4 regions of the Bradyrhizobium sp. WBAH42 genome follow, and region 1 is predicted to be linked to each of the others. Evidence: predicted binding sites of a transcription regulator. Region 1 holds the regulator's gene; each other region holds the start of a gene.
What was found. Region 1 encodes LexA, which represses DNA repair genes until DNA is damaged. Its sites were predicted from a motif close to TGTTCNNNNTGTGTTCNG; they were not measured.
Positions count from the first base shown of each region.

Region 2: DCG74_RS17190 (putative DNA modification/repair radical SAM protein) is a predicted target of LexA. The motif match lies at 4,410-4,427, and genes of this name have one in related genera.
Region 3: DCG74_RS03300 (DNA recombination protein RmuC) is a predicted target of LexA. The motif match lies at 2,579-2,596, and genes of this name have one in related genera.
Region 4: DCG74_RS06515 (helicase-related protein) is a predicted target of LexA. The motif match lies at 5,470-5,487, and genes of this name have one in related genera.

Region 1 covers NZ_CP036533.1:5,460,656-5,468,093, reverse strand. Annotated here, with positions in the region: gene DCG74_RS25605 (glutamine--tRNA ligase/YqeY domain fusion protein) at 1-861, shown strand, start outside; gene DCG74_RS25600 (nuclear transport factor 2 family protein) at 871-1,257, shown strand; gene DCG74_RS25595 (DUF2171 domain-containing protein) at 1,454-1,687, shown strand; gene DCG74_RS25590 (ComEC/Rec2 family competence protein) at 1,784-4,063, shown strand; gene DCG74_RS25585 (hypothetical protein) at 4,188-4,622, opposite strand; gene lexA (transcriptional repressor LexA) at 4,998-5,699, opposite strand; gene glp (gephyrin-like molybdotransferase Glp) at 5,876-7,084, opposite strand; gene DCG74_RS25570 (hypothetical protein) at 7,217-7,438, shown strand, end outside.
Region 2 covers NZ_CP036533.1:3,688,524-3,695,961, reverse strand. Annotated here, with positions in the region: gene DCG74_RS17205 (error-prone DNA polymerase) at 1-2,068, opposite strand, end outside; gene DCG74_RS17200 (DNA polymerase Y family protein) at 2,065-3,660, opposite strand; gene DCG74_RS17195 (ImuA family protein) at 3,557-4,345, opposite strand; gene DCG74_RS17190 (putative DNA modification/repair radical SAM protein) at 4,508-5,743, shown strand; gene DCG74_RS17185 (UdgX family uracil-DNA binding protein) at 5,743-7,185, shown strand; gene DCG74_RS17180 (inorganic phosphate transporter) at 7,303-7,438, shown strand, end outside.
Region 3 covers NZ_CP036533.1:685,343-692,780, reverse strand. Annotated here, with positions in the region: gene truA (tRNA pseudouridine(38-40) synthase TruA) at 14-751, opposite strand; gene fmt (methionyl-tRNA formyltransferase) at 871-1,794, opposite strand; gene def (peptide deformylase) at 1,930-2,457, opposite strand; gene DCG74_RS03300 (DNA recombination protein RmuC) at 2,627-3,826, shown strand; gene DCG74_RS03295 (GIY-YIG nuclease family protein) at 3,977-4,279, shown strand; gene DCG74_RS03290 (MFS transporter) at 4,462-5,826, shown strand; gene DCG74_RS03285 (hypothetical protein) at 5,945-6,379, opposite strand; gene recR (recombination mediator RecR) at 6,409-7,011, opposite strand; gene DCG74_RS03275 (YbaB/EbfC family nucleoid-associated protein) at 7,013-7,333, opposite strand; gene DCG74_RS03270 (DNA polymerase III subunit gamma/tau) at 7,366-7,438, opposite strand, start outside.
Region 4 covers NZ_CP036533.1:1,398,563-1,406,000, reverse strand. Annotated here, with positions in the region: gene DCG74_RS06530 (CarD family transcriptional regulator) at 1-686, opposite strand, end outside; gene fdxA (ferredoxin FdxA) at 1,031-1,369, opposite strand; gene DCG74_RS06520 (RNA-binding S4 domain-containing protein) at 1,502-1,753, opposite strand; gene DCG74_RS06515 (helicase-related protein) at 1,776-5,189, opposite strand; gene DCG74_RS06510 (DUF3108 domain-containing protein) at 5,913-6,725, opposite strand; gene rpmB (50S ribosomal protein L28) at 7,232-7,438, shown strand, end outside.

The DNA of each region.
Region 1 (7,438 bases):
AAGCGCGTGCTGACGCAGCTCGTCCGCGAGGGTCATGTCGCCGGCTGGGACGATCCGCGCATGCCGACCATGGCGGGCATGCGCCGCCGCGGCGTGCCGCCGGCCGCATTGCGCGAATTCGTCAAGCGCATCGGCGTCGCCAAGGCAAACAGCGTCGTCGATGTCGGCATGCTGGAGTTCTGCATCCGCGAGGAGCTGAACCGCACGGCGCAGCGGCGCATGGCAGTCTTGAGGCCGCTCAAGGTCGTGATCGAGAATTATCCGGAAGGACAGACCGAGGAGCTCGAGGCGATCAATCATCCGGACGACGCTAGCGCCGGCACGCGCAAGATCACGTTCGGCCGCGAGCTCTATATCGAGCAGGACGATTTCATGGAGAACCCGCCGAAGAAGTTCTTCCGCCTGTCGCCGGGCAACGAGGTGCGGCTGCGCTACGCCTATTTCGTCAAGTGCACCGGCGTGATCAAGAACGACCAGGGCGAGGTGGTGGAGCTGCGCTGCACCTATGATCCCGCGACCAAGGGCGGCAACGCGCCCGACGGCCGCAAGGTCAAGGCGACCATGCACTGGCTGCCGGCGGCGACGTCGAAGCCGGCGGAGATCCGCATCTACAACCAGCTGTTCGCCAATCCGAGCCCGGACGCTTCGAACTTCGCGGCCGATCTCAACCCGAACTCGCTCGAGATCCTCGCCGATGCGCGGGTCGAGGCGTCCGTTGCGGAGAGCAATTCGACCGAGCCGATGCAGTTCGAGCGCCAGGGCTATTTCGTCCGCGACAAGGACTCGACGCCGGGCAAGCCGGTGTTCTCGCGCACGATCGGCTTGCGCGATACGTTCGCCAAGGAAGTCGCGAAGGGCTGAGGCGAGGGCATGAGCAGCGAAGCCGACGCCATCGTTTCCGCCATCATCGCGAAATGGTGCGTCGGCTTCGCGACGCTCGATGCGACCGCGCTGTCCTCGCTCTATGCGAAGAACGCGTTCTTCTTTGGCTCGAACCCAAAACTCTATCGGGGCAGGGACGGCGTTGCCGATTATTTCAACGGCCTGCCGCGCTGGCGCAGGCCGAGCGCGACCTTCTCCGACGTGTACGCCGCGCAGGCCGGCCCTGACCTGATCAACATGGCCGCGATCATCACGTTCGATCTCGCCGGCGAGCGGGACGATCTCGTCGTCAAGATGAGCTGGGTCATCATCCGCGAGGAAGGCGACTGGAAGATCGTCAATCACCACGCCTCGTCGCAGGCGCCGCTGATTTAGCGGTCGTTCCATCAGTGTCGTCATTCCGGGGCGCGCCACTCGGCGCGAGCCCGGAATCCATACTCACGATGGTGGTTATGGATTCTCAGATGCGCAATTGCGCATCATAGCTCGCGACTTCGTCGCGCCCCGGAATGACGATTGAAACGAACGCGCGCCTGCCGCGTTGGCCGCGATCCCAACCAAGGATCCCGCCATGCAGAACATCGCAGAGCATATGGAAGTCATCGGCGCCGACGGTGTCCATGTCGGCACCGTCGACAGGGTAGAGGGCAACCGCATCAAGCTGACCAGGAAGGACAGCGGCGAGGGCAGCCACAAGGGCCACCATCATTTCATCGACAAGGGCCTCGTTGCCGATGTTGAAGGCAACAAGGTGCGGCTGTCCGCCAAGGCGGACGTCGCCGTGACGATGGAAGAGGAAAAGTAGGGCGCTCCGTCGCCCGTTCCCGATCTGTACCGCTATTCGCGCAGCCGCACGGTCCGGTAGCCTCCGCACCCGTCGCGTATCGCAAGGTGCAGGGGAATGGCGGAGCCGGGGCGGCCAGGACGCTCCCAGGGAGTTGCCGGGACGTGGCCGGTCGGCCGCGCCGCCCCGGCCGGCGGCTTTGCGCCGGCGGGGTTTGGCATCTGGCCGGCCATCGTCGAAATGCTGCGCCAGTGGGCGCGCGCCGAGGCCGGGCCAGGCCGGCTGTTGCCGTGGGTGCCCGTCGCCTTTGGCGGCGGCATTGCGCTTTATTTCGCCGCCGATCATGAGCCGGTGCTGTGGGTGGTTGCCGCGACGGCCATCGCGCTGATGCTCGGCGCGGTGTTGCTCCGGCGGAGCCGGCTGTTTGCGCCTGCGATCATGATCGCGGCGGTCGCCGCCGGATTTGCCATGGCGACCTGGAAGACGGCGCGCGTCGCCCATCCCGTGCTCGCCAAGCCGCTTTATTCGGTGTCGCTGTCGGGCTTCGTGGAAGCGCGCGACATTCGCGAGCGTACCGATCGCTTCGTGCTGCGCGTCAGCGCGATGGAGGCGCAGCGCGGCGACGTCAAGCTCGAGCGCGTCCGCCTCTCGGTGCGCAAGGGCACGGCGCCCGAAGTCGGCAGCTTCGTGCAATTGAAGGCGCGGCTGCTGCCGCCGATCTCGCCGGTGCGGCCCGGCAGCTATGATTTCTCGCGCGACATGTTCTTCCAGAGCATCGGTGCCTCCGGCTTCGTAATGGGCGCGATCACGGCGTCCAGGCCGCCGGATGCCGGCGGCCTGCGGCTGCGCTATGCCGCCTTCATGCAGGGCCTGCGCGATGCGATCGACGCGCGCATCCGCGCAACGCTCGAAGGCGACAACCGGGCGATCGCAACGGCGCTGCTCACGGGGCGGCGCGATGCGATCACCGCGCCGGTCAACGATGCCATGTTCGTCTCGGGGCTCGGCCATGTGCTGTCGATCTCCGGCTACCACATGGCGGTCGTCGCCGGCGTCGTCTTCTTCGCGGTGCGCGCGCTGCTGGCCTTGATCCCGGGGCTGGCGGCCGGCTTTGCCATCAAGAAATGGTCGGCGGCCGCTGCGCTGGTCGCGGCGGCGTTCTACCTGTTGCTGTCGGGCGCGGAAGTCGCGACGCAACGATCGTTCTTCATGACGGCAGTGGTGTTGATCGCCGTCATGGTCGATCGCCGCGCCATCACCTTCCGCACGCTGGCGGTGGCGGCGCTGATCGTGCTCGCGGTCGCGCCGGAGGCGCTGGTGCATCCGAGCTTCCAGATGTCGTTTGCGGCAACGCTCGGGCTGGTCGCGCTGGTGCAGATCGGCATGCCGAACCTGCTCGCCTCACCCGATCATTCCGCGACGGCGCGGATCGCGCTGTGGGGCGGCCGCGAGATCGCGATGCTGTTCCTGGCCTCGCTGATCGCGGGGCTCGCGACCACGCCATATGCCGCCTTCCACTTCCATCGCGTGACGCCATACGGCGTCATCGCCAATCTCGGCGCCATGCCGGTGGTGTCGGCGCTGGTGATGCCGGCCGGGCTGCTCGGACTGCTCGCAGCGCCTTTCGGGCTCGACGGCGTGTTCTGGTGGTTGATGGGAATCGGCATCGAGTGGATGGTCCTGGTCGCGCGCTGGGTGGCGGCCCTGCCGGGCGCCGTCGGCCGCATTCCGGCGTTCGGGATCGCGCCGCTGATCGCGGCGAGCCTCGGGCTCATCGTGATGGGCCTGTTGCGCACGCCCTTGCGCTGGTCCGGCGCCCTGGTGCTGCTGGCGGCGATCCTCTGGGGGCTGTCGGTGCGCCAGCCTGATGTCCTGATTGCCGGGGATGGTGCGAGCGTCGCGGTCCGGGGCGCGGATGGGCGCTTGCAAGTGATCCGCGCCAGCAAGGACAGCTTCCTGCTGAAGGAGTGGCTGGCCGCCGATGCCGATCCGCGTGATGCCGGCAACGCCTCGTTGGCGAGCAGCGCGTCATGTGACGAGTCCGGTTGCGTGGCGCCGCTCGCGGACGGACGGCTGATCGCGTTGGCGACGCGCATCGACGCGCTGGCCGATGATTGCAGCCGCGCCGCGCTGGTGGTGACGGCGCGGCCCGCGCCGCCCGACTGCGCGGCGATGGTCGTCGATCGGGCGCGTCTTGCCAGTCAGGGCGCGCTGGCTCTGACGCGAAGCGGAGAGGGTTTTTCGGTGCAGGCGGTGAGGGCGAGAGGGGCAAGCCGTCCTTGGCTGCCGGCCGGCGCCGGCGAGGGGGATTTCGACGGCAGCCTCGTGCCGAAGACGGCCGTGCCTCGCAACCGGGACGCAACGCCATCGGAGGCCGACTTGCAGGCCGACGATTGAAGATCGATGCGGGGAAAATCGGTCCGACGGGATCCCGCAGGACGCAAACCATACCATCTCGCCGGCCGCGGCCGGCGATGGCATTTGAATTTGGCCCTCGACTTTTCGGTCGGGGCCGACGGCGTCAGCCGATCGGCAGGCGCGTGATCGTGGGCCGCGTGTCGGCGACGATCTGCGGCTTGTGCTCGCGCTCGATGGCTTGCTGCGTCACCGGCAATTGCAGCACGGTCGCGCGCTGGCCTTCGACGAGCTGCGTCACCAGCACGTACTTGCCGTCCGGAAATTCGATCGCGTCATGATGGCGATCGGGAATGTGCGGGTCGATCTTGCCGAACTTGCCGACGCGGGAGTTGACGGTTCGCGTCCAGATCCAGCGGTTGTCATAGCGGACGTTATCGGCGAAAGCGAGCTCCGTTCCCGGCAGCAGACAGACCGCGACGGAGAGATCGGCTTCGGAGGCGAAGCCGCGCGTCGAGGTGCCGCGGAAGGTTGTCGTGACGATCGTCTCGCCAACTTCGGCGGGGCGCGTCGCGACGGCATGCAGGCTATAGTCACACATCGGGTGCTCCTCATACTGGGATAGCGACCCGCGTCTCTTTCGAGGCGCAGGCCTCTATCAGAGTGGAAGCCTCCAACGCTCTGCTCGGTTATGGGCAAATCTGCGGCTCGCATCCGCAGCACGCGATCACATTATCTTTCCCGGATTCGATAGGAACAAACCTCGCGTCCTTGCATTTGGCCCGCACTATCGGCGCTGTCGGCACAACTCTACCGGCGGAGCGAAATGGCCGCGTGTCCGCATGGGCGAGTGTCGCGCGGGAAGAGGCGCCGAACAGTCAGCGCAGAACCAGAAAGACCATCCAGCCGGAGCGGACAAGTATCCGCTCCAATCTTGGATCGACGATCGAAGCGCGCGTAGCGCTTACTTCCGGTATCAGTACTTCCGGTAAAGCCCGATCAGCTTGCCCTGGATCTTCACGCGGTTCGGCGGAAGAATGCGGACCTCGTAGGCGGCATTGGCGGGCTCGAGCGCGATCGAGGCGCCGCGGCGGCGGAAGCGCTTGAGCGTGGCCTCCTCGTCGTCGATCAGCGCCACCACGATGTCGCCGGTATTGGCGGTCTCGTTGCGCTGGATCAGCGCCATGTCGCCGTCGAGGATGCCGGCCTCGACCATCGAATCGCCGCGCACCTCGAGCGCGTAGTGCTCGCCGGAGCCGAGCATGTCCGGCGGGACGCTGATGGTGTGGCTGCGGGTCTGCAGCGCCTCGATCGGCGTGCCGGCCGCGATGCGGCCCATCACGGGCACCGCGACGGGGCGCTCGCCCTCATCCGCGGGCGGGCTGGAGCTCGCGCGCACCTTGCCGAGATTGCCCTCGATGACGCTCGGGGTGAAGCCGCGGCGATTGCCGGCTGCGGCCTGGAGCTCGGGCAGCTTGATCACCTCGATGGCACGGGCGCGGTTGGGCAGGCGGCGAATGAAGCCGCGCTCCTCGAGCGCAGTGATCAGGCGATGAATGCCTGACTTCGAGCGCAGGTCGAGCGCATCCTTCATCTCGTCGAAGGACGGCGGCACGCCGCTTTCCTTCAGACGTTCGCTGATGAACCGCAGAAGCTCGTATTGTTTGCGCGTCAACATCTCGACCAAAGTCCCCCGGTTGATGTCGTTCGATTCCGAGACGATGAAGTCGGCAATAAGCCGCTACATCCTCGAAACAAATCATGAACGGACACTATATGTTCGATATGTGTTCCGCAACTGCTTAATTTATGGTGAACGAGGCCGAACTCGCGGAATGCGTGCGGCCGGGCAGCTCAGACGGGCAGCCGCAGCACCTCGCAAGGTGTGCCGGCCTCGGCCTTCGGCGCGAACGGTGCGCGCACGAGAAGTACCTGTGCCGCAGAGAGATTCGCAAGCAGGGAGGAGTCCTGATGGCTGACGGGAAGGGCGACGCGCGTGCCGTCGTCGCGTACCTCCAGCCGCGCACGCAGATAATCCTCGCGCTGGTCGTTGGCGCCGAGATCGCGGCCCAGCACGGCGCGCTCGCGCTGATGATGAATCACAGAACCGCCCGACAGGGCCCGAATCAAGGGCACCATGAACAGGAAGGCGCACACGTATGACGACACGGGATTGCCGGGCAGGCCGATCACGCGCATCGCGCCGAGGCGACCATGCATCATCGGCTTGCCGGGCCGGATCGCGATCTTCCAGAACGCAATCTCGATGCCTTCGCCCTTGAGCGCCTGCTGGACCAGATCGTGGTCGCCGACCGACGCACCGCCGGTCGTGACCAGGATGTCGGCGCCGCTCTCGCGTGCGCGGCGGATGCCGGCGGACGTGGACTCCAGCGTATCGGCGGCAATTCCGAGGTCGATGGTCTCGGCGCCCTCGCTGCGGGCAAGGGCGTGCAGGGCATAGCCATTGGAATAGACGATCTGACCGGGACCAGGCGCGGTGCCCGGCATGACCAGCTCGTCGCCGGTGGCGAGAATCGCGACCCTCGGGCGGCGGATAACGGCGAGATGAGGATGATTCATTCCGGCGGCGAGGGCGAGATCGCGCTCGGTGAGACGGATTCCCTTGCGCAGCAGCACGTCGCCTTCGCGGAAGTCGATGCCCGCAGGGCGGATGTGCCGGCCACAAATTGCGGCTTCCTTGATCGTGACATGCGTGCCGTCGGCAATTGTGTCCTCCTGGATCACGACGGCATCGGCGCCGTCGGGAACGACGCCGCCGGTGAAGATCCGCACGGCTTCGCCGGGGCCGACCCTTCCCGCGAACGGCCGACCCGCCGCGACCTCACCGACGACGGTCAGCCTGGTCTCGATGGCCGCGTCGGACGCGCGCACGGCATAGCCGTCCATCGCCGACATCGCCTCCGGCGGCTGCGTACGCCGCGCCGCGACATCGTGCGCGAGCACACGATGGTGGGCCTCGTCGAGGCGAACCATCTCTTCAGCCAGCGGCTCGGCGCCGGTCAGCACCGCGGCGAGCGCGTCAGAAACCGGCATCAGGGCCACGGGCGAACTCCGCAACAAATCAGGACTCGGTCGGCAAGTTCTAGCTGAGCGGAGGGACTGAAGCAAAAAGGCCTCCCTGGCCAGCAAGAAGCCACACTTCCTTTCGGTCTCGGGTCGGCTTATCTTCTGTCCATGACAAAACTGCTCGAAAAGGCGCTCAAGGCCGTGCGGCAGCTTCCTGCGGATAGCCAGGACGAGATCGCGCGCGCCATGTTGGCTTTGAGCGACGGCGGAGAGGAGGCTGAGGAAATGGATCCCGGCCACCTTGCGGCGGTCCTCGAGGGGCTCACACAAGCGAACCTCCGGCAATTTGCGTCTGACGCCGAGATCGAAGCAGCCTTTCGCCGCTTCGAG
Region 2 (7,438 bases), 1.8 Mb from region 1:
GGCCGTTGGCTTCCTCGGAGGTGAAGTGCGCGGCCTCGATCGCAATGCGCATCGCCTGCTCCTGGAACAGCGGAACACCGAGCGTCTTGTGCAGCACCTTGTAAAGCTCGTCCTTGTCACCATGGTCCGGCGACGGAGACGGATAGCTCACCTTTTCCAGCCCGTTCCGCCGCCTTAAGTAGGGATGCACCATGTCGCCCTGGATCGGCCCGGGGCGAACGATCGCGACCTCGATGACGAGATCGTAGAAGGTGCGCGGCTTCAGCCGCGGCAGCATGTTCATCTGCGCGCGGCTCTCGACCTGGAACACGCCAAGCGATTCCCCGCGGCACAGCATGTCGTAGACGTTGGGATCGTCTTGGGGAACGCTCGCAAGCACAAAACGCTCGCCCTTGTGCTGGTCGATGAGATCGAAACATTTCCTGATGCAGGTCAGCATGCCCAGCGCGAGCACGTCGACCTTCATCATATGAAGCGCGTCAACGTCGTCCTTGTCCCATTCGATGAAGGTGCGGTCGTCCATCGCGGCATTGCCGATCGGCACATAGGTGTCGAGCCGGTCCTGGGTCAGCACATAGCCACCGACATGCTGGGACAGGTGACGCGGGAATTCGATCAGCTCGGTCGCAAGCTCGACCGCGAGGTTGATCATGGGATTGTCGGGATCGAGCCCGGCCTGGCGGACCTGCATGTCATTGAGGCCTTTGCCCCAGCTGCCCCAGACGGTGTCGGCGAGCGCGGCGGTGACGTCCTCGGTCAGGCCCAGCGCCTTGCCGACGTCGCGGATGGCGCTGCGCGGGCGATAATGAATGACGGTGGCGATGATCGCGGCGCGGTGGCGGCCGTAGCGCCGATAGACATATTGCATCACCTCCTCGCGGCGCGAATGCTCGAAATCGACGTCGATATCGGGCGGCTCCAGCCGCTCCTTGGAGATGAAGCGTTCGAACAACAGATCGACCTTGGTCGGGTCGACCGAGGTGACGCCGAGCACGTAACACACGGCCGAGTTCGCTGCCGAACCGCGGCCCTGGCACAAAATGTTCTGGCTGCGCGCGTAGTGGACGATGTCGTGCACGGTGAGGAAGTAATGCGCGTATTTCAGCTCGGCGATCAGCGCGAGCTCTTTGTTCAAGGTCGCGCGCAGCTTGTCGTCGATCTTGCCGCCGAAATATTTGTCGACGCCCGCCCAGGTCAGGTCCTCCAGATGCCCCTGCGCGGTCTTGCCCGGCGGCACCGGCTCGTCGGGATATTGGTACTTGAGCTGATCTAGCGAGAACTCGATTGCGTCCGCAAAGCGCATGGTCTCTGCGATCGCCTCGGGAAAATCGCGGAACAGCCGCGCCATTTCGCGCGGCGTCTTCAGGAAGCGCTCGGCATTGGCTTCGAGCTTCCGTCCAATCGCCTCGATCGTGGTCTTTTCCCGGATGCAGGTCAGCACGTCCTGAAGCGGACGGCGGCGAGGATCGTGATACAGCACCTCGTTGGTCGCGAGCAGCGGCACCTTGGCCTTTGCGGCGAGATCATCGAGCCGCGAGAGGCGCCGCCTGTCGTCGCCGCGATAGAGCAGGCTCGCCGCCAGCCACACGCCCTCGGCACGGCTATCCCTAAGCTTTGCGAGAACATCCAGCGCCTGCGCCGGCTCGAAACGATGCGGCAGCGTCAGGATCAGGAGCTGGCCTTGCGAGAATTCCAGGAGATCGGCGAAGGTGAGACGGCACTCGCCTTTCTCGATCCGCGTGATGTCGTCGCCGCGCTTGCCCCTCGTGAGGAGCTGACACAGCCGGCCATAGGCGGCGCGATCGCGTGGATAGACCAGGATGTCGGGCGTGCCATCCATGAAGACGATGCGGGCGCCGATCAACAGTTTCGGCTTGTGCAGCACCTCGTCATTGTCGAGCTCGTTCCAGGCACGCACCACGCCGGCGAGCGTGTTGTGGTCGGCGATGCCGATCACCGGAATTCCCAGAGCGCTGGCCTGATGCACATAGGCACGCGGATCCGAGCCGCCGCGCAGGAAGGAGAAGTTGGTGGTGATGCCAATCTCGGCATAGCTGAGCGTATTCATGCGAAGAGACCGTGCACATACCAGCCGGGAGACGCAGGCTTGCCGTCACCGTCGAACACCTCGCCTTCATAGAGACCGTCGCGAAAGATCCAGAAGCGCAGGCCCTCGGCATCCTCGATGCGGAAATAATCCCGCGTCAGCTGCTTGCCGTCCTGCCGCCACCATTCCATCGCGATGCGCTCGGGGCCCTCCACCCGCACCACCGCATGCAGCGCGCGGCGCCAGGTGAATTGATGCGGCGGGCCATCGGGCACGGTCGCGAACGGCACCTTGATCGGCTCCGGCTTGTCGAACAGCCGCAAGGGACGCAGCGGCGGCTCGCTCTCGGTACGAACAGGCCATTCCGCCTGCATGGCAGCCGCGAGATGATGCTGCGCCGATGCGGCCAGCACCGCGCTTTCGGGGATGTGGGTATCCTGCGGCAGGTGCACGACGACGCGTTTTCCCCCGATGCGCGCGGCGATGCGGTCGATCAGCGCGGCGAGTTCGTCATTGTCGTGGACATGGGCATCGAGATCGCGCTGCTCCTGCACCACGGTCTCGGTGCGGCTCGCCGACAACCGCACCATGTCGAAGCCGAAGCCGGGATCGAGGGGATCTGCGATTGCATCGAGCCGCTCGCGGAACAGGCGGTCGATCACGGCGCTTCGCGTCACGGGACGTCCGGTTTCGACCGTGATCGTGCGCACCACGCCATCGGTGCGGAAGAATGCCGCTTCAAGTCGCCGTGCGCCTTTGCCCTGCTTCTCCATGGACGTAACAAGCGTGTCGGCCAGCCGCGACAGCGTCATCGCGATCATGGTGTCGGTCGCGATCGGCTCGGCAAAGCGTTTTTCCACGATGTAATCGGGCAGCGGTTTTCGCGGGCTGATCGGCGCATCGCCCTGCCCCAGCGCATGGGCGAGCAGCGTGGAGAAGCGCGCGCCGAACCGCGCCGTGATTTCGGAGGCGCTGCGCGATGCGACATCGCCGATGGTCTTCAGCCCGGCGCGGCGCAGGCCGGTGGTGATGGCTTCACCTGCACCGAGCGCGGAGACTGGAAACGACCTGATCGCCTCCGCCTCGCCGCCATCGGCAACGATGGTGCCGGATGCCTGCCGCGTCAGCGTGCGGGCGCAGATCGAGGTGCCGGCGATCGCCGCGCTGACGGCAAAGCCTTGCCGGCAGAGCGCGCGGACTAATGTCCGCAACAGCGCCGCCTCGCCGCCGAACAGATGCGCGCAGCCGGTGATGTCAAGAAACAGCCCGTGCGGCGCATCGAGCGCCACCAGCGGCGTGAAACGGTCGCACCAATCGGCGATATCGCTGAGCGTCTTGGCATCGGCGACAGGGTCGGCGTCGAACACACGCAGGTCCGGACACATCGCCCGCGCATTGGCGAGCGGCTGGCCGATATACAGGCCGAGGCGCTCGGCGGCCTCGTCCAGCGCATGGATCACCAGCGCATTGTTGTCCTTGATGACGACGATATCAGGCTCATGATTGGCCTTACCCAGCCCGGCGCTGCTGAAGAACCGCTGGATCCTGTCGATGGGCAGGCGCGGCAGCCACAGGCTGAGGATACGTCGACGGTTCACTGAACTGGCACTCATCACAATTCCATTCCATGATCCACCGGCCGCACGGGCCATGACGATTGCGCAAGAGTTCGGCATCGAACACCGGCGCGCCCCAGGCTCTCCACACCGAGCCCGGCGGCGAATGCGCCGCCCGCAGCATCCATCGTGTTTCCGCGGTCGAAGGCAGCGGCTGCGCCGCCATCCGCAGCAAGAGGCCGGTAACGCCCGAGCCTTGCGCGGCGAGCGTCAACTTGCGGCTTGCCACGAGATCGAACTGTCTGGTCTCGCCCCACAACTCGAGCACGACGGCGCCCAGCGCATCGCAGGCGAGCGCATCGGCCGAGGTGCGCAACGCGCTCTCGACATCGGCCGCGCGCACCATCACGACACGGCGCGGATCGAGGCCGAGTTCGGCAAGCCCGCTCATCGACAGCGCACCGGCTTCGAGCTCCGAAAAATCCTGTCGCACCCACAGCAGCGGCCGACGCGCGCTCACGCGTCCCGCAAGCCCCATGACAAAGCCCGTCGCGGCCGCGCCCTGGCGCCCCTCGCAAAACACCTCGTGGATCGCCGCGCGCGCGAGCCCGCCCTTCAGCGCGCTGTCGGCCTCGCTGTGGCCGAGCGCGACGCGATCGTGTTGATGCACGACCTCCGCCGTCTCGATGCGCTCGATCTGGCTGCGCAAGGTCGCAAGCGCGCTGATGCGTGCGCCGCTCATGCTCGCCGCTCCTTCAGGAATTGGTGCCGTGGTCTTCAAAAGAAGAACCAACGGCTGGCTCATTTGTTCATGATATGTTCTAATATAAAGCTAACGGTGCTCGAAGAGTCAATCGAATTGGCGCGCTGTCGGATTCATGAGTTGAATCAAAGGGATTCCAAAATGGACGTGCAACGCAAACTGGAGATTCTGGCGGACGCCGCCAAATACGACGCATCCTGCGCCTCCAGCGGCACCGAGAAGCGGGATTCCAGCGACGGCAAGGGCATGGGCTCGACCGCGCCAGGCATGGGAATCTGCCATTCCTACGCGCCGGACGGACGCTGCATCTCGCTGCTCAAGGTGCTGCTGACCAACGCCTGCAATTACGATTGCCTCTATTGCGTCAACCGCGCGTCCTCGAACGTAGCACGCGCCCGCTTCACCATCGACGAATTGGTCAAGCTCACGCTCGACTTCTACCGGCGCAACTACATCGAGGGCCTGTTTCTCTCCTCCGGCATCATCCGCAGCCCCGACTACACGATGGAGCAAGTGGTGAGCGTCGCGCGCAAACTGCGCGAGGAGCATCACTTCCGCGGCTACATCCACCTGAAGACCATTCCCGAGGCCGACGATGCGCTGATCGCCGAGGCCGGCAAATATGCCGACCGCCTTTCGATCAACATCGAGATGCCTGAGGAGACCAGCCTGCAGCAATTCGCGCCTGAGAAGGACGTGCGCGCGATCCGCCGCACCATGGGCCGGCTGCGGTTGAAGCTGGATGAGGCCGAGGAGAACCGCGCAACGAAGACAAAGGCCAAGCCGCAGCGCTTTGCGCCGGCCGGACAGAGCACCCAGATGATCGTCGGCGCAGACAGCGCCTCCGATCACACCATTCTCCACACCAGCGCCAACCTTTACGGCGCCTACCGGCTGCGGCGCGTCTATTACTCCGCCTTCAGCCCGATCCCCGATGCCAGCCGCGCACTGCCCCTGCGCGCGCCGCCGCTGCTGCGCGAGCACCGGCTCTACCAGGCCGACTGGCTGATGCGGTTCTACGGCTTCGATGTCGGCGAGATCGTCGACGACAGCGCGATGCTGCCGCTCGACATCGATCCCAAGCTCGCCTGGGCGCTGCGCCACCGCGACCGCTTCCCGCTCGACGTCAACCGCGCCAGCCGTGAGGAACTGCTGCGCGTTCCGGGCTTCGGCACCAGGACGGTCGACCGCATCATCGCAACAAGGCGCACCACCACGATCCGCCTCGCCGATCTCGCGCAGCTGCATGTGCCACGCAACAAGGCGCTGCCGTTCATCGTCCTCAGCGATCACCGCCCCTCATCGCATCGTCTCGATTCCGCCGGGCTGATCGAACGGTTCAAGCCGAAGGCAACGCAACTGGGATTTGGCTTCTGATGCAGTACATCACCCTCGACACCGAAACCGATTTCGACGGCTGGCGCAATGCCGCGCGCAGCCTCGTGCTTCACCACGTGCCGCCCAGCGACGTCACCTGGACCGTGCAAGGCGGCGAAGCCGAGTTGTTCGCGTCCCCCGCGCCGTCTCCGATCCTCGAGGTGAACGACGGCACCTTCAACGTATCAGGCAAATTCGTCGAGCTCGCCAAGGCGGCGATCCTGCACCGCGACGGCGAGCGCTTTGCGATCCTCTATCGCCTGCTGTTCCGGCTGAAGGACAACCACGATCTCATCGAGGTCGCGACCGATCCTGATGTCGCGCGCGTCACTTCCATGGCGAAAGCGGTCTATCGCGACGAGCACAAGATGCATGCCTTCGTCCGCTTCCGCGAGATCGGCCGGGAACGCCAGGCGCATTACGTCGCCTGGTTCGAGCCGGAGCATCATATCGTCGAGCTCGCCGCGCCGTTCTTCGCCAAGCGCTTTGCCGACATGCCCTGGTCGATCCTGACCCCGGACCTCTGCGCGCATTGGGACGGCCATGCGCTCTCGTTCACGCCGGGCGTCAGCAAGAGCGAGGCGCCGGGCGAAGACCGTCTCGAGGAAACCTGGCGGCGTTACTACGCCAGCATCTTCAATCCGGCCCGGCTCAAGGTGAAGGCGATGCAGGCCGAGATGCCGAAGAAATATTGGAGGAACCTGCCCGAGGCTTCGATCATTAAGCCCTTGATCGAGGACGCCGAACGCATGACCGGTGCCATGATCGCCAATGCCGCAACCGATCCGCATAAGCCTCAGAAGCGGCCGGAGGCTCCGATGAAACGCAAGCCAGCTGCCGACGATCTCGAAACGCTCCGCGAGGAGGCCGCGCATTGCCGCGCCTGCCATCTGTACAAGGACGCGACGCAGACCGTGTTCGGCGAAGGCCCGAAGAATGCCAACATCATGCTGGTCGGCGAGCAGCCCGGCGACAAGGAAGACCTCGCCGGTCACCCCTTCGTCGGCCCGGCCGGGCAGATGCTCGACCGCGCGCTGGAGGAGGCCGGCGTCGACCGCAAGAAGGTCTATGTCACCAACGCGGTGAAGCACTTCAAATTCGTGCCGCGCGGAAAGATCCGTCTGCACCAGAAGCCGAACACCCCGGAGATCCGGGCGTGCCGGCAATGGTATGAGCGGGAAGTTTCGGCAATCCAGCCCGATCTCATCGTGGCGATGGGCGCCACCGCCGCTCAAAGCGTGTTCGGCAAGATCACTCCGATCGGCAAGAACCGCGGCCGGTTGATCGATCTTCCCGACGGGCGCAAGGCGCTCGTGACGGTGCATCCGTCCTATCTGCTGCGGCTGCCCGATCCCGAAGCCAAGGTGCTGGAGTATCGACGCTTTGTCGAGGATCTGAAGATCGCCGCCGGCTTGCAGAAAAAGGCCGCACGCGCCGCCTAAGCACTGGCAGGACAACGGCATACTTGCAGGAAAACAGCTTTCGCGCCTCGGTTGTCATCCAGGCTTCAAATCCATCGCGGACAATGCCTTGACCTGAAAGTTAAGGGGCGTCCAGACATGACCGATGTTGCATTCGACCGCGCGGTAGCAGATCCCGCGCCCGTCCAGCCGGCCTCGCGGCCAAATCTCGACAAGGGCTTCAATCCGCTGACGATGATCCTGTTCTTCGGCATCCTCGCCGCGGGCCTGCTGT
Region 3 (7,438 bases), 3.5 Mb from region 1:
CTGCGCCGCGCGCCTAATAATCCACCTTCATCAGATACAGCCCCTCGGGCGGGGCGACGATGCCGCAGGCGGCGCGGTTGCGGGCTGCGAGGGCGGCGGAGAGATCGTCGGCGGTCCAGCGCCCTTCGCCGACCCAGACCAGCGATCCCACCATCGAGCGCACCTGGCTGTGCAGGAACGAGCGTGCCGAGGTGATGATCGTGATCTCGCGGCCGTCGCGGGTCACGTCGAGCTGGTCGAGCGTCTTCTCCGGCGATTTGGCCTGGCACTCGGTGTCGCGGAAGGTGGTGAAATCGTGCTTGCCGAGCAGGCGCTGCGCCGCCGCATGCATCGCGCCAGTATCGAGCTTGCGCGGCACGCGCCAGGCGTGGCCGACATCGAGCGCGAGATTGGCGCGGGTGTTGACGATGCGATAGCGGTAGTGGCGCTTGACCGCCGAGAAGCGTGCTTCGAAGGTGTCAGGCACGATCTCGGCCTCGAGCACCGCGATCGGATGCGGACGCAGATGCGCGTTTAGCCCATCGCGAAAACGGCCCGGCGGAAACTGCTTGTCGACGTCGACATGGGCGACCTGACCGCGCGCATGCACGCCGGCATCGGTGCGGCCGGCGCCGTGCACGCGCAAATCCGCTCCGGTCATCGCCTTCACGGCCGCCTCGAGCGCGCCCTGCACCGACGGCAGCGTGTCCTGCACCTGCCAGCCGAAGAACGGTGCGCCGTCATATTCGATGGTGAGCTTGTAGCGGGGCATCGTGTCCAGTTTCGCCGTCATTGCCCGCGAAGGCGGGCAATCCAGTACTCCGTAGCCTATCCGATTGACCGAGAAGCCTCGGCGTACTGGATACCCCGCCTTCGCGGGGTATGACAGTGTCAGGTGAATTTGGATCCCGACCTCAACGGCACGCCGCGCAGGAAGTCCGCGGCCTGCATGCGGGCCTTGCCCTCGCGCTGCAGCTCGATGATGCGGATGGCGCCGTCGCCGCAGGCGACGGTGAGGAGATCGTCGAGCACCTCGCCAGGGGCGCCGGCGCCTTTCGCCAATTCGCAGCGCAGGATTTTTACGCGCGCATTCTCGAGCTCGGCCCAGGCGCCGGGGAACGGCGACAAACCGTGGATGTGGCGCAGCACCGCGCGCGCGGGCTTGCTCCAGTCGATCCGCGCCTCGGCCTTCTCGATCTTGGCGGCGTAAGTGACGCCGTCCTCGCTCTGTGCCTTGAGCTGGAGGCCACCGCGTTCGAGCGCGGCCATGGCGCGCACCATCAGGTCGGCACCCAGGCGCGAGAGGCGATCGTGCAGGTCGAGCGCGGTCATGCTGTCGGTGATCGCGATGCGCTCGGCCATGGCGACGTCGCCGGTGTCGAGACCGACATCCATCTTCATCACCATCACGCCGCTCTCGGCATCGCCGGCCATGATGGCGCGGTTGATCGGCGCCGCGCCGCGCCAGCGCGGCAGCAGCGAAGCGTGCAGATTGTAGCAGCCGAGCTTTGGCGCATCGAGGATCGCCTGCGGCAGGATCATGCCATAGGCGACCACGACGGCGGCATCGGCCTCGAAGGCACGGAACTCCGCCAGCGCCTCCTCGGTCTTCAGCGTCTTCGGCGTCAGCACGGGAATGCCGAGCTTTCGCGCGGCTTCCTCGACCGGCGTCGGCTGCAATTGAAGGCCCCGCCGGCCGCCCGGCTTCGGCGCGCGGGTGTAGACCGCCGCGATGTCATGACCATGCGCGACCAGCTCGAGCAGCGTCGGCACGGAGAAATCGGGCGTGCCCATGAAGATGAGGCGGAGGGGCATGTGGCTGCGTTCGGTGAGAGTTCTGGTTTTCCGTCATGCCCGGGCTTGTCCCGGGCATCCACGGTCTTTGCGACTAGGCAAGCAAGGCGTGGATGGTCGGGTCAAGCCCGGCCATGACGATGAGAGAGATGAGCCCTACTCCGCCGCGCGCTTGGCGGCCTTCTCGAACTTCTTCATGACGCGGTCGCGCTTGAGCTTCGATAGATAGTCGACGAACAAGACGCCGTTGAGATGGTCGATCTCGTGCTGGATGCAGGTGGCGTAGAGGCCTTCGGCATCCTCCTCATGCACCTTGCCGTCGAGATCGGTGAAGCGCACGCGCACCTTCGCGGGCCGCTCGACCTCCTCGTAATATTCGGGGATCGAGAGGCAGCCTTCCTCGTACACCGACAGCTCCTCGGACGAGGCGATGATCTCGGGGTTGATGAAGACCCGCGGCAGCGGCTTGGTCTCGCCGTTCTCGTCGCGCTTGGCGAGGTCCATGGTGATGAGACGCAAGGGCTGCGCGACCTGGATCGCCGCCAGGCCAATGCCGGGCGCGTCGTACATGGTCTCGAACATGTCGTCGGCAAGCTTGCGGATCTCGGCCGTGACCTTCTCGATCGGCTTGGAGACCAGACGCAGCTGCTTGTCGGGCAGGATAATGATTTCTCTGAGGGCCATGGCCGCGATTTAAGCCGCGCGCCGGATGCGGTCAATGCGGCCAGGAACCCGTTAACCCCTCGCTAACCATAAAACTTCGCCTTTCGTTAACCATAAAAATTAGGGGGTGGTTAACCCCGATCGTTCCCTCTTCGTTCGCGAATATCGGCGAATCGCGTTAGAAGGGCCCATGAACGAGATCATTTTCATGCTGGGCGACTGGCCGGTGCGCACAATCGATGCGCTGATCGGCTTCGGTGCGCTCGTCCTCATCCTGCTGGTTGTGATTACGGTCGTGATCGCGCGCTCGGGGCGGCGTGGCGCGGAACTCGCCATGGCGCATGCGATCCGGGCCGACGAGCTCGAGGAGCGCCTCGCCCAAGTGCTGCACGCCCAGAGCGAGGCCTCGGGCCGGGTCGACGCCATGACCCAGGCGCTGGCGGGACGTCAGGCCGAGATGGCGCGGGCGGTCAACGAGCGGCTGGATTCGGTGACGCATCGCGTCGGCCAGTCCATGGAACATTCGACCCGCAACACCATGGAGAGCCTGCGCGCGCTGCATGAGCGGCTCGGCATCATCGACAACGCGCACAAGAATCTCACTGATCTCACGACACAGGTGACGACGTTGCGCGACGTGCTCGCCAACAAACAGTCGCGCGGCGCGTTCGGCCAGGCGCGGATGGAGGCGATTGTCCAGGACGGTCTCCCCAAGGGATCCTACGAGTTCCAGTTCACGCTCTCGACCGGCAAGCGGCCGGACTGCGTCGTGTTCCTGCCCGACCAGCGCCCGCTCTGCATCGATGCAAAATTCCCGCTGGAGGCGATGACGGCGCTGCACGACGCCCGCACCGACGAGGAGCGGCGCGTGGCCACGCAGCGGCTGCGCAGCGACGTCATGAAGCATGTCAGCGACATCGCCGAAAAATATCTCGTCACCGGCGAGACCCAGGAGATGGCACTGATGTTCGTGCCGTCGGAATCGGTCTACGCCGAGATCCACGACGGCTTCGACGACGTGATCCAGAAGGCCTATCGCGCCCGCGTCGTGCTGGTGTCGCCGTCGCTGCTGATGCTCGCGATCCAGGTGATGCAGCAGATCATGAAGGACGCGCGCATGCGCGATGCCGCCGACCAGATCCGCACCGAGGTGATCAAGCTCGGCGACGATCTCGGCCGCCTGCGCGACCGCGTCCTCAAGCTGCAGAAGCATTTTGCCGACGTGAACGAGGACGTGCGCCAGGTGCTGATCTCCGCCGACAAGATCGAGAAGCGCGCCGGGCGCATCGAGGAGCTCGATTTCAGCAAGAGCGATGCGGTGGAGGGACCGCGCCTGGTGGCGACTGGCGCGGCCGAGCTGTTTCCGCGGAAGCTCCAGGCGGGGGAGTGAGATTGGGGCACACTGTCATGCCCCGCGAAGGCGGGGCATCCAGTACGCCGCGGCGGTTGTGATGGAACCGAGACGCTGGTGGTTACTGGATCGTCCGCCCCAGTGCGCAATTGCGCACAAGGCGGACGATGACGGTGGTGAGATAGTCACATGGGTGCACGCCATTACTACGTCTACATTCTCGCCAGCCGAATTGGCGGCACGCTCTATATCGGCGTGACGAACGATCTCATCCGCCGAGTGGCGCAGCACAAGTTGAAGCCCATCGAAAGCTTCACGGAGAAGTACGACGTCGCCCGACTTGTCTACTTCGAGCAGTTTGACGATCCCGAGAATGCGATCAAGCGGGAGAAGCGGCTGAAGAAGTGGAACAGGGCGTGGAAGGTTCGGTTGATCGAGCAGCATAACCCAAACTGGGATGATCTCTATCCTGGTATAGCCGGACCACCATAGCGCCGTCATACCCCGCGAAGACGGGGTCTCCAGTCCGCCGCAGCAGTTGTGATTGAACCGAGCCGCTGGTGATTACTGGATCGTCCGCCTTCGCGGACGATGACACCGAGCGTGTTGAAAGCTCTCCCGTCTGACCAGCTACCGCGAGAGTCTTTTCCCCCAGAATCTGCTAACACCTCCCCATGACCGCACCCGACGCGACCTCCTCCGCCGTGACCGCCGCCCCTGCGCCCTCCTGGCGCGAGAGCCTTGCCGTTTACCTGCAGCCGCGGGTGCTGATCGTGCTGTTTCTCGGCTTCTCCTCGGGGCTGCCGCTGGCGCTATCAGGGTCGACGCTGCTGGTGTGGATGCGGGAGGCTGGGGTCGATCTCAAGACCATCGGGCTGTTCGCGCTGGTCGGCACGCCCTATACGCTGAAGTTCCTGTGGGCGCCGCTGGTGGATGCGATGCATGTGCCGCTGTTCACCCGCGCCTTCGGCCGGCGGCGCGGCTGGCTGGTGTTCTCGCAGTTGCTCTTGATCATCGCGATCCTGCTGCTGGCGATGACCGACCCCGCACGCTCGCCGTTCTATGTCGCGCTCGGCGCGCTGCTGGTCGCAACCATGTCCTCGACCCAGGACATCGTGGTCGACGCGTTCCGGGTCGAGAGCCTGCCGGAGAGCGAGCAGGCCGCGGGCATGGCCGCTTACGTCGCGGCCTACCGCATCGGCATGCTGGTCTCGACGGCGGGCGCGCTGTTCATCGTCTCGGGCTTCGAGGGCACCGGCATTCCGCGCCAATCAGCCTGGATGTGGGGCTATGTGGTGATGGCGGCGATGGTGCTCATCGGGACGATCACGGCGCTGCTCGCGACCGAGCCCGAGCAATCGGCGCGGGCCGAGGCCGCGACACAGGCCGATACGGCTTTCGCGCGGGTTCTGCATGCGGCCATCGGCGCCTTCTCGGAGTTCCTGTCGCGCAAGGATGCGCTCGCTGCACTCGCCTTCGTGGTGCTGTTCAAGTTCACCGACGCCTTCTCCGGCACGATGACGGCGCCGTTCGTGATCGACCTCGGCTTCACCCGCAACGACTATGCGGCGATCGTGAAGGGCGTCGGCCTCGCGGCGACGCTGATCGGCGGCTTTGCCGGCGGTTTTGTCGCGCGGCGCTATCCGCTGGCGACGAGTCTGTGGATCGGCGGCGTGGTGCAGGCGCTCGCCAACCTCTCCTTCTCCTGGCTGGCCATCGTCGGCACCAACCAATGGGCGCTGGCGCTCGCCATCTGCGCCGAGAATTTCACCAGCGCCATCGGCACCGTGATCTTCGTCGCCTACCTCTCTGCGCTGTGCCAGAACCCGCTGCACACGGCGACCCAATATGCGCTGCTCACCGCGCTCGCGGCGGTGGGGCGGACCTATCTCTCATCAGGTGCAGGCTTCGTGGCGGATACCACGGGCTGGGCGATGTTCTTCGTGATCTGCGTGCTGGTGGCGATCCCGAGCCTGATGCTGCTGGCGTATTTGCAGAAGCGCGGGCATTTCGAGGCGCTGGGGCCGGTGAGGGTTTAAGCTGACGCTCTCACCACCGTCATTGCGAGCGAAGCGAAGCAATCCAGACTGCCCCCGCGGAACGATTTCTGGATTGCTTCGCTTCGCTCACAATGCCGGCCGAGGGAGTGGAGCGCCCCTACTGCTTCTTGATCAAGCTCCACTTCGTGATCACGGCTTCGCTCATCTGGCCGGGATCGCTGGCGCAGGCGACCTCGTCCACCTTCACGGAGATCTCCTTGCCGACGAAGGATTTCAGCTGCGCGGCCTGCGCGTCGCTGGAGGTGACGAGCTGGAACGTCTCGGGGCCGGTTTCGAGATTGCACAGCCCGTTCGGCGGCGGCAGGCGGCGCGGTTCCGACGTGATCTGGTAGGTCGCGACGCGCTTGCCGTTCTTGACGTCACGCACCTTCATCGCGTTGAGCTCGCCCGAGAGCACGTCGCCATTGTTGATCGGCTTGCCGGGCTTGGACGGCGGCGGCGCCTCGTCGCGTTGCTGCGCGGAGATGGCCGGGGTCACCAGCATCAGCATCGTCGCGACCAAAGCGAAGCGTGTGGCGAAAAGTTTCGTCATGTCGTCCGTTCCGTGGAAAGTCTGGATGGCTAGAACAGGGTGCGCTGCCGCATCGCAGCCGATAGCGTACCTTCGTCGAGATAATCAAGCTCGCCGCCGACGGGAACTCCGTGGGCGAGCCGCGTCACCTTCACATTGGCGTCCTGAAGCAGGTCGGTGATGTAATGCGCCGTGGTCTGGCCGTCCACCGTCGCATTCAGCGCCAGGATGATTTCATGCACCTCGGCTGCGTGGGCACGCGCCACCAGTGCGTCGATGGTGAGGTCCTGCGGGCCGACGCCGTCGAGCGGCGACAATGTCGCGCCGAGCACATGATAGCGACCCTGGGTCGCATTGGCCCGCTCCAGCGCCCAGAGGTCGGCGACGTCGGCGACAACGACGATGATGGAGGGGTCGCGCTTCGGATCGGTACAGACCGTGCAGGGATTTTGCGTGTCGATGTTGCCGCAGGTCTTGCAGACCTGGACCTTGTCCAGCGCCACCTGCAAGGCGCTCGACAGCGGCATCATCAGCGCTTCGCGCTTCTTGATCAGATGCAGCGCCGCGCGCCGCGCCGAGCGCGGACCGAGGCCCGGCAGCCGCGCGAGCAGCTGGACCAGCCGCTCGATCTCAGGACCTGCAACAGCGCCCATCTTATTGGCCGAACAGCCCCGGCGGCAGGCCGAGCCCGCCGGTGAGGGCCTGCATCTTCTCCTGCATGGCGGTCTCGGCCTTGCGGCGCGCATCACTGAGGGCGGTGACGAGCAGGTCTTCCAGCACCTCGCGCTCTTCGGCCTTCATCAGCGAAGGATCGATCCTGACTCCCTTGACGTCCATCTTCGCCGTCATGCGCACGGCGACGAGGCCGCCGCCGGAGATGCCCTCGACCTCGACGTTGGCGAGCTCGTCCTGCATCGCCTGCATCTTGGATTGCAGCTGCGCCGCCTGCTTCATCATGCCGAGAAAATCAGCCATGGGTGCGTGTCCTTGAAAACAAAGAATTGGCGCTAGAGATCGTCGTCGCCGTCGGAACCGTCAGGCGGATCGTCGCTGCCATAGTCGGCGTTAATATTGGTCTCC
Region 4 (7,438 bases), 4.1 Mb from region 1:
AGCTGGGCCTCGATCTCCTTGACCGCTTCGGTCTCGGTCGAGTGCTGCACCACCGCGATCTCGCGGGAGAGGCGGTCGAGCGCCGCTTCATAGAGCTGGCGTTCCGAGTAGGACTGCTCGGGCTGCGATTCCGAGCGATAGAGGTCGCGCACGACTTCCGCGATCGCGACGATGTCGCCCGAGTTGATCTTCGCTTCGTATTCCTGGGCGCGGCGCGACCACATGGTGCGCTTGACGCGGGCACGGCCCTTGAGCGTCTCCAGCGCCTTCTTGACCAGCGCCGGATCGGACAGCTTGCGCATGCCGACATTGGCGACCTTGGCGGTCGGCACGCGCAGCGTCATCTTGTCCTTGATGAAGTTGATGACGAACAGCTCGAGCTTCGCACCGGCGATCTCCTGCTCCTCGATGGCCAGGATCTGGCCGACGCCGTGAGCGGGATAGACCACGAATTCATTGGCCTTGAAGCCCTGACGCTGGGTCACGACCTTCTTTTCCTCGACCTTCGGCGCAGCCGCGGGCTTGGCGGCCGGCTTGGCGGCGACGGGAGCCTTGGCGGGCGCAGCAGCAACGGGAGCCTTCGGCGCGGCGGGCTTGGCAGCGGGGGCCTTGGCAGTCACAGGCTTGGCGGCAGCAGGCTTGGCAGCGGTCGCTTTCGCGGCCGGTTTGGCAGTCTTGTTAGGCATTGCGCTTCTTTTGTTCTTCGAGGACTTTGCAGCCGGCGCCTTCGTCGCGGTCCGACCCTTGGATGCGCTACGGCTGGCCGCGGCGACTTTTTTGGCCTCCTTATGGGAAGCCCTCGCTGAAGTACTCTTTTTACGCGTTTTCTGTGACACAGCCTGCGCGCGGAAACTGCCACGCCCCTGTTCGACATTTGGTTTCACGGGAACCCAGAGGGGCCAACGGGGCTGACGGGGTTCGGCTTAATGTGCCCAATATAGCACATTTCCCGCAAAAATCAATGATTTAGGGGTCTTGAGGGCTGGTTTTCGGCGGCAGCGCCGCTATTAGGGTTAAGTTTGGGCGCGAATTAGTCGCCGGAGCCCGGGTTCGGAGAAAAATATTTCTCGAACTTGCCCTCCATGCCGTCGAATTCCTTGGCGTCGGCGGGTGATTCTTTCTTCTGGGTGATGTTCGGCCAGCTCTTGGCGTAATCGGCGTTGACCTGGAGCCACTTTTCCAGCCCCGGTTCCGTGTCCGGCTTGATCGCGTCGGCGGGGCATTCCGGCTCGCACACGCCGCAATCGATGCACTCGTCGGGATGGATGACGAGCATGTTGTCGCCTTCGTAGAAGCAGTCGACCGGGCAGACCTCGACGCAGTCGGTGTACTTGCACTTGATGCAGTTTTCAGTGACGACGTAAGTCATCCAACGCTCCGAAAAGCTCTTTTAAAAGTCGCGGCTTGCCTAGCGCGGATGGCCCGGCGCCGCAAGGTCGGGAAGGCCCGATCATGACGGCTTTGTGTGTTTGACCGATCAAGAAATGAATACCAGGCGCAATTAATTGCGCGTCCCGAGCTCCTCGTAGAGCACGCGAGCCGAGGCGGCATCGCCACGGCGCTCGTTGAAGGCGGTGACCTTCAGCACGCGCACGCTGCGATCGAGCGCGATGGTGAGGACATCACCGGCCTTGATCGCGTGGCCCGGCGACGTCTCGCGCACGCCGTTGACGCGGACATGGCCGGTGACGACGAGCTCGGCCGCGGAGGTGCGCGCCTTCACCACCCGCGCGTGCCACAGCCATTTGTCGATGCGCTGCCGCTCTGTCGTGGGGTTACTCCTTGCGCCCCAGCTGCTCTTTCAGCGCGGCGAGCTTGGCGAAGGGCGAGTTCGGATCGATCGGACGATCGCGCTCGCGCGGGTTCGCGCTCGAGGCGTAGGGACGCAGCGACGGACCGGACTCGCGATCTCGGCGGTCACGGCCCTTGTCGCGGTCGCGGCCACGATTGTCGCGGCCCTTGTCCCGATCTCCGCCGAACTTCTTGTTGTCGCGGTTGCGATCGCGATCCTTGTCGCGGTCTCCCTTGCCCTGGAAGCTGCGATTGCGGTCGTCGCGGCGCTCACCGCCCTCGCCGCCTTCACGTGGCTTGCGGAAATCGCGGCGATGGCCGCCATGACGCTGGCGTTCGCCGCGCTTCTCGCCGTCGGCCGACTGCGCAGCCTCGCCTTCAGCAGGCGCACCGGCGGCCTCAGCGCCGGCCTGCGGACGCTGGTTGTGGTGGCGCTGGTGGCGATGGCGCTCGTGGCGCGGCTTGCGATCCTCGTGACGGCCGCCGGGACGCCAGACCTCGACGAGCTCGGGCTCGGCGGGTGTCGCCGCGGCTTCGACCGGCGCGGCAGCATCGGGCGAAGCGGCAGCTTCGGTGGCGGCGGTCTCGGCGGCAGCGGCTTCGAGCCCGGCAGCCTCGGTGGACGTCGCAGCCTCTTCTGCAGGCGGCGCGATGCCGGGAGCGTCTTCGGGCGTGACGGGCGCTTCTGAAGCTTCCAGCGCCGGCTCCTCTTGGGCCTCCTCAGGGGCGGGCTCGTCGTGCGGCTCCATGCCGGGCGCGTCTTCGACCGTGACGGCTTCGGCGGCGGCCTCAGCGGCCGGCGCTTCAATCGGCAGGCCGGCAACGGCTTCAGCCGCAGTCTCGGTCGAGGTCTCAGCACTGCCTTCAACGGGCGGCGTCTCGGCCGCGACGGTCTCGGTGACGACCTGCTCGGTCACGACAGGCTTCACCGGCAGCGGCGGGCGCTTCTCCATGCGATAGCCGAGCGCGCGCAGCACGGAGGCGAAATCCTCGCCGGCAGATCCCGTGAGCGAGGTCATCGCCTGCGTCACCACGAAGCTGCGGCCGTCGAACGCGCCGGCGGGCTTTTCGCCCGGCGAATTCTCGCGCCAGGCCAGCGCCGGGCGGATCAGGTCGGCGAGGCGCTCCAGGATGTCGACGCGCACGGCGCGCTCGCCGGCCTGCTTGTAGCCGAGCACGCGATAGGCATCGCGCGGCAGCGCCTTGTCGACCGGGAACGAGGTGCGCCCCGAGGAGGCCAGATGCTGCGCGCCCGAGAGCGCGGACAGATCGACATTGTCCTGCTTCAGCGCCCAGAGCAGCGCGGCGAGCGCACGCGCGGCGGGCTTGAGCAGGCCGGGGAAATAGAGGTGATAGGCGCCGAAGCGGACGCCGTATTTGCGCAAGGTCGCGCGCGAGGGCTGGTCGAGATCCTTCAGCTCGCTGGCAATCTTCGGCCGCTCGAGCACGCCGAGCGCCTCGACCAGCTGATAGGCGATGCCGCGGGCAATGCCGGTAACGTCCTCGGCCTTCGACAGCTCGAACATCGGCCCGAGCAGCTTTTCGATGTGGGTCTTGAGCCAGAGCTCGAGCCGCGCCTGCACCTTGTCGCGGGGGGCGCCGGTCAGGCGCTCGTCGGAGATGATGCGGATGCGCGGATGCAGCGCGTCGTCCGCGGCGGCGAGCCGCGCCACGGCATCGCCGGTCCAGCGGATGATGCCTTCGGACGTCAGCACGAACTGCTCGTCCGGCGCATTGCCCAGCTTTTCGGCGCGCGCGTTGATCTCGCCGGCGAGCACCGCTTGCGCTGCAGCCTGCAAGGCTTTCGCATCGGAGCCGGCTTCCGCCGCATCCGGTGCAAAGGTGAAGCCATCGAGACGGCCGATGACATGGCCTTCGACGATGACTTCGCCGGTCTTGCCGATTTCAGTATTCAAGCTCGTGTTCTCCCGCAGGCGGCGCATCAATACACTGGTCCGGCGATCAACGAAACGCTCAGTCAAGCGTTCATGGAGCGCATCCGATAATTTATTTTCGACCTCCCGCGTGATCCCCTGCCAGCGTTCGGGGTCTTTCAGCCAGTCCGGGCGGTTGGCGACGAAGGTCCAGGTGCGGATCTGGGCGATTCGGGCCGACAGCGTGTCGATATCGCCGTCGATGCGATCGGCCTGGGTGACCTGGGACTCGAACCAGGCATCGGGAATACAGCCCTTGCGCATCAGGAAGCCGTACAGCGTCGTCACCAGCTCGGCATGGGCGGCCGGCGACAGCTTTCTGTAGTCCGGGACCTGGCAGGCTTCCCAGAGACGCTCCACGGCGGCCTTGCCATGCGCGATATCGCGCACCTCGCCGTCGCGGGCGGCGTGATCGAGCACGCGCATGTCCTCGGCGATCGGCGCGCGCGTCAGCGTCTCGTGGCCGGGGGCGAGGTTCAGCGAGACCTGCAGTGCGCCGAGCGAGGAGAAATCCAGCTTCGAATTGCGCCATTGCAGCACCTTCACGGCATCGAAGGTGTGGTTCTGCAGCGCATTGACGAGCTCGGGCTCGAACGGCGCACAGCGGCCCGTGGTGCCGAAGGTGCCGTTGCGGGTGGCGCGGCCGGCGCGGCCCGCGATCTGCGCGAACTCGGACGGCGTCAGGCGGCGGAACTGGTAGCCGTCGAACTTGCGGTCGGAGGCAAAGGCGACGTGGTCGACGTCGAGATTGAGGCCCATGCCGACGGCGTCGGTGGCGACGAGATAATCGACGTCGCCGTTCTGGAACATCGCGACTTGCGCGTTTCGCGTGCGTGGCGACAGCGAGCCCAGCACCACCGCGGCGCCGCCGTGCTGGCGGCGGATCAGCTCGGCAATCGCATAGACTTCATCCGCCGAGAACGCGACGATGGCGGTGCGGCGCGGCTGGCGCGTGATCTTGCGGTCGCCGGCGAACTCGAGCTGCGACAATCTGGGCCGCGTAATCATGGAGACACCCGGCAACAGGCGCTCGATGATCGGGCGCATGGTGGCGGCGCCCAAGAGCAGCGTCTCGTCGCGGCCGCGGCGGTTGAGGATGCGATCGGTGAAGACGTGGCCGCGTTCGAGATCGGCGGCGATCTGGACCTCGTCGACGGCGAGGAAGGAGACGTCGAGATCCCGCGGCATCGCCTCCACGGTCGAGACCCAATAACGCGGGTTCTTCGGCTTGATCTTCTCCTCGCCGGTGACGAGCGCGACGCTGGCCTCGCCGGCGCGATCGGCGATCTTGTTGTAGACCTCGCGCGCGAGCAGGCGCAGCGGCAGGCCGATCAGCCCCGAGGGATGCGCCAGCATCCGCTCGATGGCGAGATGGGTCTTGCCGGTGTTGGTCGGCCCGAGCACCGCAGTGACGCCAGCACCGGGTGCGCGCTCGGAGGCGAAGGGGGAGGAGGAAAAAGCCATGTCTGGGGGATTAGGTAATGGCGATTTGGGCGAATGTCAGTGCGGTATGGGGCGGGGAGGGGGCTTGCTCTTCGTTCCTCATCCTGAGGAGCGCGTCAGCGCGTCTCGAAGGATGAAGGCCCGGCTGGTGCTGCTGGGCAAGCCAAGCCCCTCGCCCTTCGAGACGGCCGCTTGCGCGGCCTCCTCAGGGTGAGGGGCACACCGAGGGTGTGGGAGCGCCCTCCCCAAATCCCGTGCAACTGTTTCACTTTGCGACGCTTTTCCCGTTCGCTTTAAGCTTCGGAACGACTCTAGAACGAATCGCGGCCGAATCGCTGACTCCCTATTGAGTCCCGTTCCGTTCACGCAACATGTCGCGGGACTCGTCTTGGTTGCGCACTAGATGGAGTTTTGCGGAGGCGCACAAGCGAGCGGGGTGGTTAAAGCTGGGGATGAGGCTGAGTCGAATCAGAATCGGGGAGGAGTCAAATGGATTCCCCGATTAGGGCCATCAAAACACAAAGTGCGAAAACAACCCCATGCACAGTAGGTAAGTGATTGATATTGCTAGGGCACTCTTAACCCTCCCCTGGAGGGGGAGGGTCGGCTCACATGGAGCGCAGCGGAATGTGAGACGGGGTGGGGTGATCTCTCCACTCGGGCAGTCCCCGTGTTGAGAGATCACCCCACCCCGCTCGCGCTTACGCGCGATCGACCCTCCCCCTCCAGGGGAGGGTTAAGAGCCTACTGCGTCTTCGCCACCCTTGGCGGCTGCGGGGCGGTGATGAAGCTCGTTGCTTCCAGCATGGCCGGTCCCAGGGGCGTCGGCACTTTCAGCCAGAACGGGACCAGGATACGCGTGCCGGCGATCGGGGCGAACGCGATCTCCATGTTGCGCTGGGCGGCGAGGTATTTGATCACGGGGCGGTCGGGGATGTAGCCGGCGATGGGCACGAAATAGATCGCGCAGACCACGACCGGGCCACGATAGCCCTTCTCCGCCTTCACGGTCTCCATGCGCTTGAAATCGAGCTTGAGCTCGTAGCGCATGCGGCCGTCGAACACGGGCGCGGCGTTGTGGCAGGCCTCGGGCGCAACGGGATCGCCGGTGCCGGGCACGCGCAGCAGCGAAGCGGTCATCGGGTCCCACACGCCGCGGCGATGCGCCTCGGTGACGACGATACGATCAGGATCGACCGGCGGCTCCGGCAAAATGGCAAAATCCTTCACATTGCCCTTGTCGAGCGTGATGCGGATCTCTTCGGTCTTCTTCTGGGTGGTGGTGGAGGCCTGGTAGCCGGTCGCAACCAGCGCGCCACCCACGACGCGCCCCTGGCTGGCGCCGGTGCCGGACCCGCCCGTGAACGACTTCAAGAGCCCCGAGGTGCCGCCGGCGGCCGCCGCCGAAAACACGTCGTCCTGGATATCGATGTTCCAGGCGCCCTTGCCGACGGGAATGCCCGCCAGCGTCGCCTCATATTGCGCCTCGAGCTTGCCCTGCGCCGCCGCCGGCGCCGCGCCCGCCGCCACGACCAGCACCAGGCCGCAAAGCGCCATCAGCCGGCCGGCCAGACGCGATCGGGCTGAGCGCAGATTCTGCGCAAAATGAAGCGTTATCGGCACGAAACAATCCAATCGGGGCGCGATGCGCTGTTACTTAAGCCAAAAACGGCGGCAAACAATGTGTCGGGGCATGCAGCCCCGGGAACTCCACCGGACTCTTCGACGGCGAATACGCCCTTTATGTGATGGTAAGGCGCGACAATCATTGCCGTTTTGGTGATCGGGCGGTAACGGGGGCCGCTGTCATGCCCCGCGAAGGCGGGGCATCCAGTACGCCGCAGCGCCTCTGGTCAGCCGCGCCGCCGCGGGGTACTGGATCGCCCGGTCAAGCCGGGCGATGACACCTGTTGTGGGGCACGAGATCGCCACCCAAAACCTTGACGCAGGGCCCCTTCCCCCCTATACGTCCGCCCGCTCCCTGCAAGGACGAAAGAATTTGCCCCCGTGGCGCCTGAATGGCGGCCGCACTCGTTGGGGGTTCGAACTAAAGGATTTATGCCATGTCTCGCCGCTGCGAACTGACGGCCAAGGGCCCCCTCGTCGGCCACAAGGTCAGCCACTCCAACATCAAGACCAAGCGCCGCTTCCTGCCGAACCTCGTCAACGTGACGTTCATCTCGGAAGCCCTGGGCCGCAACGTGCGCCTGCGCGTCTCCACCAACGCGATCAAGAGCGTCGACCACAATGGCGGCCTCGATGCCTACCTG